One region of the Rossellomorea sp. ABR4_004 genome, then DNA from elsewhere that is predicted to be linked to it. Evidence: riboswitches for the same ligand, from Rfam matches in the RefSeq annotation. Region 1 holds a riboswitch; each other region holds the start of a gene.
The links. Region 1 has a riboswitch for cobalamin ahead of ACXAF2_RS07290 (hypothetical protein). Riboswitches for the same ligand answer to the same signal wherever they lie in the genome.
Positions count from the first base shown of each region.

Region 2: another riboswitch for cobalamin. It lies ahead of ACXAF2_RS15075 (hypothetical protein); the one in region 1 lies ahead of ACXAF2_RS07290 (hypothetical protein).
Region 3: another riboswitch for cobalamin. It lies ahead of ACXAF2_RS19770 (ribonucleoside-diphosphate reductase subunit alpha); the one in region 1 lies ahead of ACXAF2_RS07290 (hypothetical protein).

Region 1 is NZ_JBSWVM010000001.1:1,387,439-1,391,710, forward strand. It holds gene ACXAF2_RS07280 (copper homeostasis protein CutC) at 26-718, opposite strand; gene ACXAF2_RS07285 (ABC transporter substrate-binding protein) at 939-1,877, opposite strand; gene ACXAF2_RS07290 (hypothetical protein) at 1,881-2,420, opposite strand; cobalamin riboswitch at 2,587-2,773, opposite strand; gene ACXAF2_RS07295 (hypothetical protein) at 2,904-3,236, shown strand; gene ACXAF2_RS07300 (DUF2584 domain-containing protein) at 3,276-3,518, opposite strand; gene ACXAF2_RS07305 (alpha/beta hydrolase family protein) at 3,748-4,272, opposite strand, start outside.
Region 2 is NZ_JBSWVM010000002.1:444,924-449,195, reverse strand. It holds gene ACXAF2_RS15090 (C45 family autoproteolytic acyltransferase/hydolase) at 1-373, shown strand, start outside; gene ACXAF2_RS15085 (hypothetical protein) at 461-634, opposite strand; gene ACXAF2_RS15080 (IDEAL domain-containing protein) at 800-1,024, opposite strand; cobalamin riboswitch at 1,215-1,412, shown strand; gene ACXAF2_RS15075 (hypothetical protein) at 1,589-1,813, shown strand; gene mmgD (citrate synthase) at 1,814-2,929, shown strand; gene prpD (2-methylcitrate dehydratase) at 3,033-4,272, shown strand, end outside.
Region 3 is NZ_JBSWVM010000003.1:555,844-560,115, reverse strand. It holds gene ACXAF2_RS19780 (hypothetical protein) at 38-214, opposite strand; gene ACXAF2_RS19775 (SurA N-terminal domain-containing protein) at 335-1,111, opposite strand; cobalamin riboswitch at 1,770-1,950, shown strand; gene ACXAF2_RS19770 (ribonucleoside-diphosphate reductase subunit alpha) at 2,096-4,272, shown strand, end outside.

The sequences.
Region 1 (4,272 bases):
AATAGTAGGATAGTAACAAATCAAATTAGGACATAATCACACGTTTGATTTCCATTACCTTTTTAGAGTCTATCCCTAAGTCATAGCTCCCATTATGATAGACACCTGATCCTACATGATATTCTCTTGCTTTTAGCTTGCTGTGTATTTCGCCTATATTTTTCACCGTTAAACCCGAGCCTGGCATGATAATGGGACCACCCATTTTCTCTATTTCCCTCAGTTCACCAATCGTATCCAGTCCCTTACTCACTTCAGATTTTCCTCCTGATGTGAGAATTCGATCAACATTTAAGCCAGAATGGAATATTCCTTTACATAAGGCTACTGGATCATCTGACTGGTCGATAGCGCGGTGAAAAGTAATCGATTGACCCTTCGCACTTTGTACGATCTCTTTTAAAGCGTGGGAATCAAGCTTACCTTCATGTGATAATGCGCCAAAAACGATGCCACAGCCTCCCAGTTCAACTATGGTCCTAACTTGATCGGCCATGGTATGCAATTCATCAGACTGATACGAGAAAGATTTACTATGTAATCGGATCATAATCTGAACAGGAATCGAAACAGTCTTTAATACTTTTTCTATCACATGAAAATCAGGAGTTAATCCTCCCTCATGTATGGCAGACACCAATTCAAGTCGATCTGCTCCGGATGCTTCTGCAACTTTGGCATCCTCCTCATTCAAGACTATGACTTCCAGTTTGCTCATGTTGAATTCTCCTAACGTAATGATGTTACGTTAACTTTATCACAATGTTGAAGATTGTTGAACTTGTGATGAAAAGGATTTCCCCGAAAAAATGTTGCTATTAAGAAAGAAGACAGTACGAATACGTTTACTTTATAAAACCTATAAAAAGTAACAATCTATCAGAAAAAGACAATGATTCCTCTTGCAAATCATTGTCTTACTCTCCTCACATCCAACCTTATTCGGAAAATAAATCTGGATACACGGTTTTTGCTGTTAGCTCAACGGCTTCTCCAATACGGGGTCCCGGTCTTGACATAATGTCTGAATCCAAGAAATAGACTTGGTCATTTTTCACTGCATTTACATCTTTCCAGCTTTCCCGTGACTTGATTTCAGCTGTCGGCTCGTCGACATACCCCACTGTCGTCAAAATCATATTAGGATTCCGTTTAATGATTTCTTCTTCGCCTACTTTCACCCAGCCTTTTTGGTCTACAAAAATATTCTCGACCCCAGCCGTTTCCAGTATTTCCTGCTGAAACGTTTCTGCACCTGCTGTATAAATATCAGGGGAGGGACTGATTTCAAAATATACTTGTTCTTTTTCCTTTAGTGTACTTACCTTTTCTTTCACATCTGAAATTTGTTGCTTGATGCCGTCTACCAATTCGTCCCCCTTCTTCTCTACTCCCATTACCGTTGCAATTTGTTCAATATCCCCATAAACATCTTCAAAGGTTTGGGCAGATTGAATGACGAATACGTTTAATCCTGCCTCCTCAAGCTGCTTCACTCCGGCATCATCTCCAGTGGTATAGGCAATGACAGCATCAGGCTTTAGCGCAATGACCTCTTCAGCATTGACCGTCATGGAATCCGATACTCTTTTAATCTCTTTCGCTTCTTCAGGATAGTTGTCGAATTCAGTTGCCCCGACTACCTTATCTCCAGCTCCGATGGCAAAGAGAATCTCTGTGTTACTCGGCTGTAAGGAAATAACGGTTTCCGGCACTTTCTCAAAGCTAATCTTTTCCCCCCTGTCATCAGTCACAGAATAAGACTCATTTTCAGGCTTGACTTCCTTTGTGGATGTTACTTCTTCCCCATTGCTGCACCCTGCGACAACAACCAGGATAATTGATAATAGTAAACTACTTAACCATGACTTTTTCATATTTCATCTTCCCCGCTTCTCTATATTTTTTTCGCGATACGATTTACTCACAAAAGGAATTTCTTCAATCCCTTCACATTTATTCACATACACAGCCATTACAAACAGGACATTTGCCAGTAAATGAGCGTATTTAAATAAAATATTCTCCACTTTCATCTCAGTACTGACTTTATGTAAGGCACGGACGGACTTTTTCGCTTCACTGCGACAGGTATGAAGCGTACATGCGGCTGTACAGCCTTGAGGAAGGACAAAGGTTTGGATACGATCCTCGACTTCCAACACATAACGGTCGTACATTTGGCTCAATTTATTCAAGTCCTCTTCCATGATGGCCGTCATCCCCCGCACCGAGCCATTGAGATGGTACGCCATCTCAGCTAAATATAGTAAATCGTCGTGCACTTTCGGTAAGTGTTCCGTCAATGATGACGCGAGTCCGATTTTAGTCGACAGTGAATCGGTCCGGATCTCAAAATCTACGGTTGAAACAGACTCACGCATATAGGGATAACATAAGTAGCGGAAATCCTTTGCCATATGTAAGTTCCTCCTTTCTGAATGATGTTTGTGAAACACCTATCGTATCTTCCGGGAGGGTACATAAACACAAAAAAACCACCCAAGAATATTGGCCGGCAGTTGTCATCCATATGAAAATAGAGATGCTAAAAAGCCGCACCATACCCTTAACTTCCGAAGAGCATAATACGATGAAAAAAAGGCAGGTATCCTGGCTCGTGCGTCAGCCTACTCTAAGAACCTTCCCATCTGAATGATCAAATAGTGGTTTTCTTCTTATTTCGTCAGCACTTACAGTTGCGGAAACAGCTTCGGATTCACACCGAATTCCCTTTATGCTAAAGATCAGCACCTAATTTCTGCGTGGGTTTATTCACTTAAGGAACATTATACCACTATATCCATATGAAAGTTGATGAAGTTTTGCAGAAAAAACAAACATGTTGACGTACAAGCTTGAATATCTTTTGAGTATGTGAAGAAATGATAAGGAGGAAAAACATGAAGCGATTGGTTGTTTTGATATTATGCGTATTCTTATTGAGTGCATGCGGCGACAAAGAACCTGCATCCTATGAATTATGTGGATACGGGGATATGATGGTGGTGAACAAGAAGGAATATGTGAAGGTCCCTGAGGAGAAGAAGCTGGTCCTGGATGAAAAGCTCGGGGCTATTAAAGAAAAGATTGACAGTCAATATCACCCTGTCAATGACTTCACGGCAAATACACTGAAAAAAGGGACACCCATCTATAGCGTGAAGGATCACAGCAACTACCTGATCGCCCAGACAGAGGATAATCGCTATATTTTATATGAGGAAATACAATAAAAGGAGGGCTGTAAGCGAATGTTTACAGCCCTCCTTTACTTAGTTCGTGGAATTCAAGGAAATCAACCGATACAGGATCGTCGTTTTCTCATCCGTCCACTCCATCTTTTCGATCCTTCCGTAACCACTGGGATCACTGTGTTTCGTTTTTCTGACATCTATCGGAATATGCATAGGATAAAGACGATATCCATTCTTTTGAAGCTCGAACAGATTCTCTTCTTTCCGCACTTCTTTTCCTTTTGTCACAATCATCGTGTTTAACTCCAAGCCCATTCCCATTTCGCTTGACCTCAATCCTTTTTTTATTTGCTCTATTTTAACATAAGAACTGCCTAGGCTCTGTCAATTAGTATGTGCTGGATGGTGAGACCCCGGAGGCGAAGCCGAGGAGGCTCACCGCCAGCCCCGCGGAAAGCGAGCATCCTGTAGCGGAAATCAACTATTACTTTCTTCATTAAGATAGCTACAAGCTTTGATCAAAGAAGAGCCTTATTTAATACACCACTGTCTATTGATTTTTCATCCATGTGCATAGCATGGAGACAATTTGTTGATTCTTTCGTGGTGGAAAATAATGCGTAAACTCTTTGAAGTATCGGGACGAAACAGATTTCTCCAATTCTTTCAGTCTTTTTTCTAATCTATATGCATGCTCAACTGAAACGTTCTGATCCTTTTCACCGTGAATGATCAATACGGGAGCCTTTAGGTTTTCTAATTCGTATAGTGGGGTACGCCATTCGTATCGTTCCGGAACTTTATTGGGACTGCCCCCTATGACTCGTTTCATCATTCTCCTGAGATCCTTCCGTTCGTCATATGTTAAGAACATATCCGATACTCCTCCCCATGTAACAACGGAGGTGACGTCCCTCTGCTCGATACCTGTCATTAGCGCCATGACCCCACCACGGGAAAAACCAAACACATGAATCCGGTCATGGGCCACTCTATGATAGTCTTTAAGCAATTCAACACCCGAAATGGCGTCTTCACGATCGTCCCCCGCAAAATCTTCATTTCCCTCTCCTCC
Region 2 (4,272 bases), on a different contig from region 1:
AGTGACTATCAGGTATGGAGACTCCACCTTATCATGCGTGAACCATTTTCAGGATGAACAGCTTACTAGTAAAAATCGGGACTCTATAGAAGGATCGATCCAACGGAATAACCATCTGCTAGGGTTAATGGATATGAGACTTTCCCATCATGACATGTTCCACCATTTTAAAAGCGTAGAGTCACCTATTTTTTTCACAGATTACGAGAATTTATTCGGAACCCTTCATACCTTTTCATATTCCTATCAACATTCAAGGATCCTCACAACCATTGCCAGGAGCAGTCAGGTCCTGGACATAAACTTCCGGGATTGGGTGAATGGAGAAGGCATTCTTGAGGGGAGTTTAAATGGTTTTATTCAGGAGGGTTAGGAATCGGGAATTGTAATTTATAGGGGGCAATTAGAACATAAGTAATGGCCCCTTTTTTACTTAGGGGGCCATCATTGGTTGAACCAGCTATTCATTGATTTGTTGTTGCACCTGTTGGATTTTTTGTTGTGCTTTTTCAAGTTCCCTTTGAGCAAAGTGACACGCTTCTGATTCCATGCTATTTGAATTTACTTGTTTTAAATGAAGATGTGCTTTATGGATAATATCTTGTGCTTCTTGTAATTCGCTTTTAACGTTCATAGCCGTTCATCTCCTCACTAAATGATTCACCATTATCATGTGCAAGTCTTCAATGAATTACTCACCGAAATAAAAAAGAGAGAATGCCGCTGCCAAAGTCAGCAAGAACATTCTCCCCTTTTCATTATCTAGAAACCAATGGCTTATTTATATCCAATCAATTTTTTATACTGTTACATCCTTTTCCTCGTGATCTTTACGGATCTGATTTAACTCCTCCGTCAACCGCAGGAATTCCTCTTTGTTTCGATCACGTAATGATTGGTCGATTTTCTGTTCGAGTTGCTCTTTCCGGAATGTTAGCAGGGCCTTGTCCAAAATCATTTCTGCAAAAAGAGAGTCTATGCCGGGTACCTCGGACTGTGGTGAATTTAGCAAGTACTTCTTCATGAAAAATCAACTCCTTGACCTTTTTTCTATTATACTAACCATTATCTCAATATTCAAACATTTTAATTAAAAAAATTAAATTTAATTGAAGGGAAGGTAGTTGGAATCCAGTTTCATTGGATGGATAATAATACAAATAATAAAATAGTTTGTAATTTTTAGAAATATTTGATATGTTTGATTGGAAAACTGAATACGTGTAGAAGCAGGTGTAGAGGGATATGACGATCCTCTACTTAATAGGGAAGTTCGGTTAGAGTCCGACGCTGTCCCGCAACTGTAATTGGGAGCGATTCGAAAAAGCCACTGTCTTTAGAAATGTGAAGATGGGAAGGTTCGGAGAGTGATGATCATAAGTCAGGAGACCTGCCTGTTTCAGCACACATCAATACCTACGAGGATAGGGGGTGTTAAGTGCGAACGAGTGATCAACATTTTTTGTTTTGGCTTTTTGGGGGAGCAGAAAATGTTTATTTAAGCATCAGTTCGATCTTAACAACTTCTTTTTAGAAGTTGTTTTTTTATTGTCCATGAATAAACAAGACGGATTCGAGGTGAACTTCTTTGTATGGAACAGTTGAGTATTTTACCGATTACTTCAAAACGTGCATTATGAACAACTTCAGTGGAGAAAAGTCACTTATGCTTCCTTCGAATTATCAGCGATTGACAGAAGAAATCATGATGCGGATAGAAAAAAGTGAAGAAAAAGAAGTTTGTCTGAGTAATCTTGAAAGGGCTTACAACAAAATAAATGATGAGTTATTTGGAGATAGGAGGATGAGATGATTGGAAGCTAAAGAAAAATTTTTCCCGGGACTTGATGGTGTTGTTGCGGCAGAAACAAAGATCTCGTTTTTAGATACGGTACAAAGTGAAATTGTCATCCAGGGTTATGACCTTATTAAACTATCACAATCTAAAGAGTATATGGATATTGTCCATTTACTTCTGGAAGAGAGATTGCCGGATTCTGCAGAGAAAGAAGCGGTGGAAAAGGTGTTGAAAGGTGAATATGAAATACCTGGGGAACTGCTTGAAATATTCAAACAGCTTCCGGGAAATACACATCCCATGGATGGTCTTAGAACAGGAATTTCAGCACTTGCAGGACATGACAACAAACTCGATGATCGTTCATTACCCGTGAATAAAGAGAGGGCTTATCAACTTCTTGGAATGGTGCCCAACGTTGTAGCGAATAGCTATCGGATCATTCAGCAAATGGAGCCGATCCGTCCAAACGAAAATCTATCATACAGTGCAAATTTCTTTTACATGATCACTGGGCGAGTCCCTTCTCACCTGGAAGAAAAGATATTTGACCGTTCTTTAGTCCTTTATAGTGAGCATGAAATGCCGAATTCCACTTTCACGGCGAGGGTGATCGCGTCTACTCATTCTGATTTATACGGTGCTTTAACTGGTGCGGTGGCTTCCTTGAAAGGGAATCTTCACGGAGGGGCGAATGAAGCGGTTATGTACATGCTAAATGAAGCAGGCAGTGTGGCAGCATTTGAGGAGTTGCTCGAAATGAAAATGATGAAAAAAGAAAAGATCATGGGATTTGGGCATCGCGTGTATATGAAGAAGATGGACCCGCGGGCATTAATGATGAAGGAAGCGTTAAAAGAACTATGTGATGTAAAAGGCGACCACCTTTTATATGAAATGTGTGAAGCTGGTGAGAGAGTAATGGAGAGAGAGAAAGGGATCTATCCGAATCTTGATTATTATGCAGCTCCGGTCTATTGGATGTTGGGGATACCTATTCCACTATATACTCCAATCTTCTTTAGTGCCAGAACAGTCGGACTTTGTGCGCATGTGATTGAGCAGCACGGCAATAATCGACTCTTCCGTCCGCGAGTACATTATACAGGCGAGCGACGTGTATTTAATTAAACAACTGGGGAGTTGTAACGTCGCTCGCCTAATAGCAAATGGATATTTTGGCGAATACCCATTTATATCATAAATAACTTTTAACAGAAAAGGAAGGTATCTCATGCTGAAAACGAACGAAACGACGAAAACCGATGTGTTATTGGAAGAAATAGCTGATTATGTATTAGATAAAGATATCACAAGTACGGAAGCATATGAAACGGCACGCTATGTATTGTTTGATACGATTGGATGCGGAATTCTCGCTCTGAAATATCCGGAATGCACGAAGCTTCTGGGACCTGTCGTACCCGGGACAATTGTACCGAATGGGACTCGAGTGCCAGGTACATCGTTCGTCCTTGATCCTGTGAAAGGGGCATTCAACATTGGGTGCATGATCCGCTGGCTGGATTACAACGATACGTGGCTCGCTGCTGAGTGGGGACATCCATCTGACAACCTTGGAGGCATTCTGGCTGTAGCGGATTATGTAAGCCGGGTAAGGATTTCGGAAGGGAAAGAACCCTTACAAGTTCGGGATGTGCTAGAAATGATGATCAAGGCCCACGAGATTCAGGGAGTACTGGCCTTGGAAAATAGCTTGAATCGTGTAGGGCTCGACCATGTTCTATTTGTGAAAATTGCAACGACAGCTGTTGTAACGAAGATGTTGGGTGGATCTCGTCAGGAAATCATAAATGCGTTATCGAATGCATGGATTGACAATTCAAGCTTGCGAACATACCGACATGCTCCAAATACAGGCTCGCGTAAATCCTGGGCTGCAGGAGACGCAACAAGCAGGGGCGTTCACTTGGCAATGATGGCTGTAAAAGGTGAGATGGGCTATCCAACCGGACTTTCAGCGCCTGGATGGGGATTCCAGGATATACTCTTCAATAAAAAAGAATTGGTACTGGGCCGTCCGCTTGAATCGTATGTTATGGAAAACATACTGTTCAAAGTATCTTATCCGGCAGAATTCCATGCACAGACAGCAGCTGAGTGTGCGGTAAAGCTCCACCCAACAGTGATTAACCGACTTGATGAAATCGATGAAATCAGGATCATGACCCATGAATCAGCTATACGCATCATTGATAAAACAGGTCCTCTTCATAATCCGGCGGATCGCGATCATTGTTTGCAGTACATCACAGCCATCGGATTGCTCAAAGGCGATATCAGAGCGGAAGATTATGAAAATGAAACAGCCCTGGATCCAAGAATCGATTCCTTGCGTGAAAAGATGACCGTGGTAGAAAACAAACAATACAGTGAAGACTACCTTGATCCGAGCAAGCGCTCAATCGCAAACAGTGTACAAATTCATTTCACAGATGGATCCGTTACCGAAA
Region 3 (4,272 bases), on a different contig from region 1:
GCCCTGTGGGAATCCCACAGGGCTTTTGATTACCTTATTATTCTTTGCTTGATGAGTCATCTTTCGTATGATGCTTATTCTTCTCGTCCCGCTGCTCTTTTTTTAAGTCATCGAGGGGAATTGGATCCACGTTTTGTTCACTTTCATGCTGATCGAGAATGCCGTCATGATCTCTATTGATTTGTTCAGGATTGTCATTGGTCCTCTTCGTCATTATCTATCATCCTCCCTTAATGATTCGTTGTTGTACCATACCCTTTGTGAGCAGACTAAAACATTGGGGATAGAAAATAAGAAAGCCACCGATCTGCAGGTGGCTTTCTTTGGTGGAGCTTTAGATTTTAATATCAACTTTTGCATTTTTCTTTAAATCTTCTACATGTTGAACAAGCTTTTCTTGTTTTTTCTGTTGTTCTAATTGAGTCTTGATTTGAGGTTTAACTTCTTCAAATTTTGGTGCTTCCTTTGATTCACCCTGACCTTGCTGACTTGCGTACTGATCGTAAAATTTCTTCATTTCATCTTCAGAGACTTCTTCTACTTTGATTTCTTTCTCAACGTAGTTTGTGTATTTGATGTTTTCAGCGATTTGAGTTTTTAACTCATCCATCGTGAATCCGGCTTTTTTCATTGCATCTTCAAACTTCTTTTCATCACCGTACTGCTTTTTAACTTCTTCCAGTTGCTTATTGATTTCATCTTCTGATGCCTTATATCCTTTTTGATCAGCTTGCTGCATTAGGAGTGTTTGTCCAACCAGGCTATCAATTGTTTGTTCCTTGATTTTCTTTGCTGCATCTTTACTTGTTGGGTCTTGCCCCATCTGTTGATATTGCATTTGTGATTGAGTCAATACGTTATTGAAATCTTCACCTTTAATTTTTTCGTCGTTTACAATGGCAACGATTTTATCTTTTTCAATCTTTTGTTCATCCATTTTTTTCTGCATTTCTTCCATTTGCTTCGCTTGTTCTTCCTGAGCCTGTCCATCACTTTTTTCTTCTGTTTTCGCTTTATCGTCAGCTTGTTTTTGGCTCTCCTCATTCGAACCGCAAGCGGCTAGTCCAATCGTTAATAATGTCAATAGTAAAGTCGTTAATAATTTTTTCATAATAGACTCCTTTCAGAAGTAAGGTGTGATTTCGAAAAAAATCACTTAATGCGCATTTTAAAGGAAAAGCCCGTAAAAAGAAAGTATTTAAGCTGAAAAATATAGATTGTAATGAGGTTGAAATACAGTGCATTACTAATATAGTCCCTCTTTCACTATAATGTATGCGATTACATCTGTCCGTCAACTGCAGGGCAGAAATGAAAATGTAAGAAGACTTGGACCTGGTTGCTAAAAAAGAGGCTGTTTAAATCGAGATTTTTTCCTCCATTTAAACAGCCTATAAAAAAATATTGGGGACCAAAGAATACTGTCAAACAACCTTCTATTTGAATTATAGAGACTGGCTATATTTTCTTCAACTAACATTTAGGAAGGTGTCAGCTGACTAGTGTCCTTTTGAAGGCAGTATTCAATCTTCTACTATACTTTTCATGGAAAATAATAATTATAAGCATATTTCAAAGGGAGGGGTTTCCTTCCATACGTTCAACATGTTAGATCTCTTGACTTTAAAAGGGTAATAGAGTGATACTATTAACAGATTTCAACATCTAAACAAAATAAATAGTTTCACTTGTAAATTCATTTTTAATCGTTTATGATGAAACAGAACACAACATTTTGTGTTCTGTTTGATTAATTAAACTATATATTGATTATAACCTGTGAATAAGGTGTCTGAATGGACTTAAAAGGGAATCCGGTGTGAATCCGGAACTGTCCCCGCAACTGTAAGTGCTGACGAAATAAGGAACTGCCACTGTCATATACGATGGGAAGGCCTTAGAGTAGGGTGAAGCACGAGTCAGGAGACCTACCTTGTTTATCACGTGTTATCTTCTTCGGGAATTGGGAGGATAAAGCGAGGATTGGAATAGGCATTTTCTATTCATATATCTTTCGTACATAAAGCCCATCCGCATAGAAGGATGGGCTTTTTTTGAATCCTTCCCACACTGTATAAATTTGGGAGGAATAATGATGTCAATCGTATCGCAGGATCAAAGGATCACGATGGAAGCAAAAGCGATTCTTACAAATCTCCACAGTCGCTTTCAACAACTACATTTTCAAGAATTCGATGAAAAGACTTTTAAGTATGTAGAAGGTCAATCTGAATTGAGCAAAGAAAAGCTTTATCATTTCATGATACTCGCGGCAGTCGAGCGAATCTCTGCACATGAACCTGATTGGACGTATGTGGCTGCAGAATTATATTTAATGAAACTCTATCGTACGATCGCCTATTCAAGGAGAGTTGAGGAAAGCGTGCTATACAGTTCCTTTTATGAATTAATTCAAGAATTGACTGATAGGAAGCTATATACGCCCGCACTATTGGAATCATATAGCAAAGATGAAATTGACTCTTTGGGGAGGATCATGGACGCATCTAAAGACCATCTGTTTACGTACATAGGAATCGTCACATTGTCTGAGCGGTATTTAACTAAGTCCCATGATGGGGAAATCCTTGAATTACCTCAGGAGCGATTTCTGATCATTGCCATGACACTCTTTATGAACGAACCCCGTGATAAACGACTGTCGCTTATTGAAGAAGCTTATTGGGCCCTGTCTAATTTGTATATGACGGTTGCAACTCCTACGTTTGCCAACGCCGGCAAAAGCCATGGTCAGCTGTCGAGCTGTTTTATTGATACGGTAGCCGATGATTTAAGAAGTATTTATGACAGCAATACAGATGTTTCCACACTAAGTAAAAACGGTGGAGGTCTCGGAATCTACCTGGGGAAGGTCCGGAGCAGGGGAAGTAATATTAAGGGCTTCAAGGGAGTAAGTTCAGGTGTTATCCCATGGATGAAGCAATTAAATAACACAGCCGTATCCGTTGACCAATTAGGTCAACGTCAAGGAGCGATCGCTGTTTATTTGGATGTATGGCATAAGGATATATTTCCTTTCCTAGATACACGTTTGAACAATGGAGATGAAAGGCAGCGAACTCATGATCTTTTCACTGGGGTCAGCTTACCGGATTTATTTATGGAACAAGTGGAAAATAGAGGGGATTGGTATTTATTTGATCCTCATGAAGTGAAGATGGTAATGGGGTATTCCCTGGAAGATTACTATGATGAGTATGATGGAGAAGGTTCGTTCAGGGATAAGTATTGGGAGTGCGTAGAATGTCCTGATCTTTCCAGGGAAAAGGTTCCAGCAATTGAAATTTTTAAGCGGATCATGATTTCCCAGCTCGAAACGGGAACGCCATATATGTTTTACCGTGATACAGTCAATCGGCTAAATGCCAATGGGCATAAGGGGATGATCTACTGTAGTAATTTATGTACGGAAATCGCCCAGAATATGAGTGCGACCGTCATGGAAGAAGAGGTTATCAAGGACGGGAAAATCATTACCTATAAATCTCCAGGTGATTATGTCGTCTGTAATCTGGCATCTGTTTCTTTAGCCAAAACAATCATGGATGATGAGTTGGAGAGAGTCGTGTCCATAGGAGTGAGATTACTTGATAATGTCATAGATATTAATAAACTTCCAGTCCTGCAAGCCCAACTGACAAACAAGCGCTATAGAGGGATTGGATTAGGAACCTTTGGCTGGCATCACCTCCTTGCATTAAAAGGCTTGAAATGGGAGAGCGATGAAGCAGTTGAATATTGTGATTCACTATACGGGGATGTTGCTTATTACACGATCAAAGCAAGTCATGAATTAGCCATAGAAAAGGGTTCCTATCCATATTTCAGTGGGTCCGACTGGTCGACTGGAGAGTATTTTTCAAAGAAAGGATATTCCGGATCGAGATGGGATTCGCTCAGGGATGATGTTTCTTCAGGAGGAATCAGAAACGGATATTTAATGGCCGTTGCGCCAAATTCCTCCACTTCGATCATAGCCGGTTCTACAGCAAGTATTGATCCTTTATTCAGATTAGAGTACTCGGAAGAAAAGAAAGATTATAAGATTCCTGTTACAGCACCTGATTTATCACCAAAGACGACCTGGTATTACAAAACGGCATATAACGTAGATCAACACTGGAGTATTAAACAGAATGAGAAAAGACAGCGACATATAGATCAAGGAATATCGTTTAATTTGTATGTGCGGAATGACATCAAGGCGATAGAGTTGCTGTCTCTTCATTTAGATGCATGGAAGTCAGGATT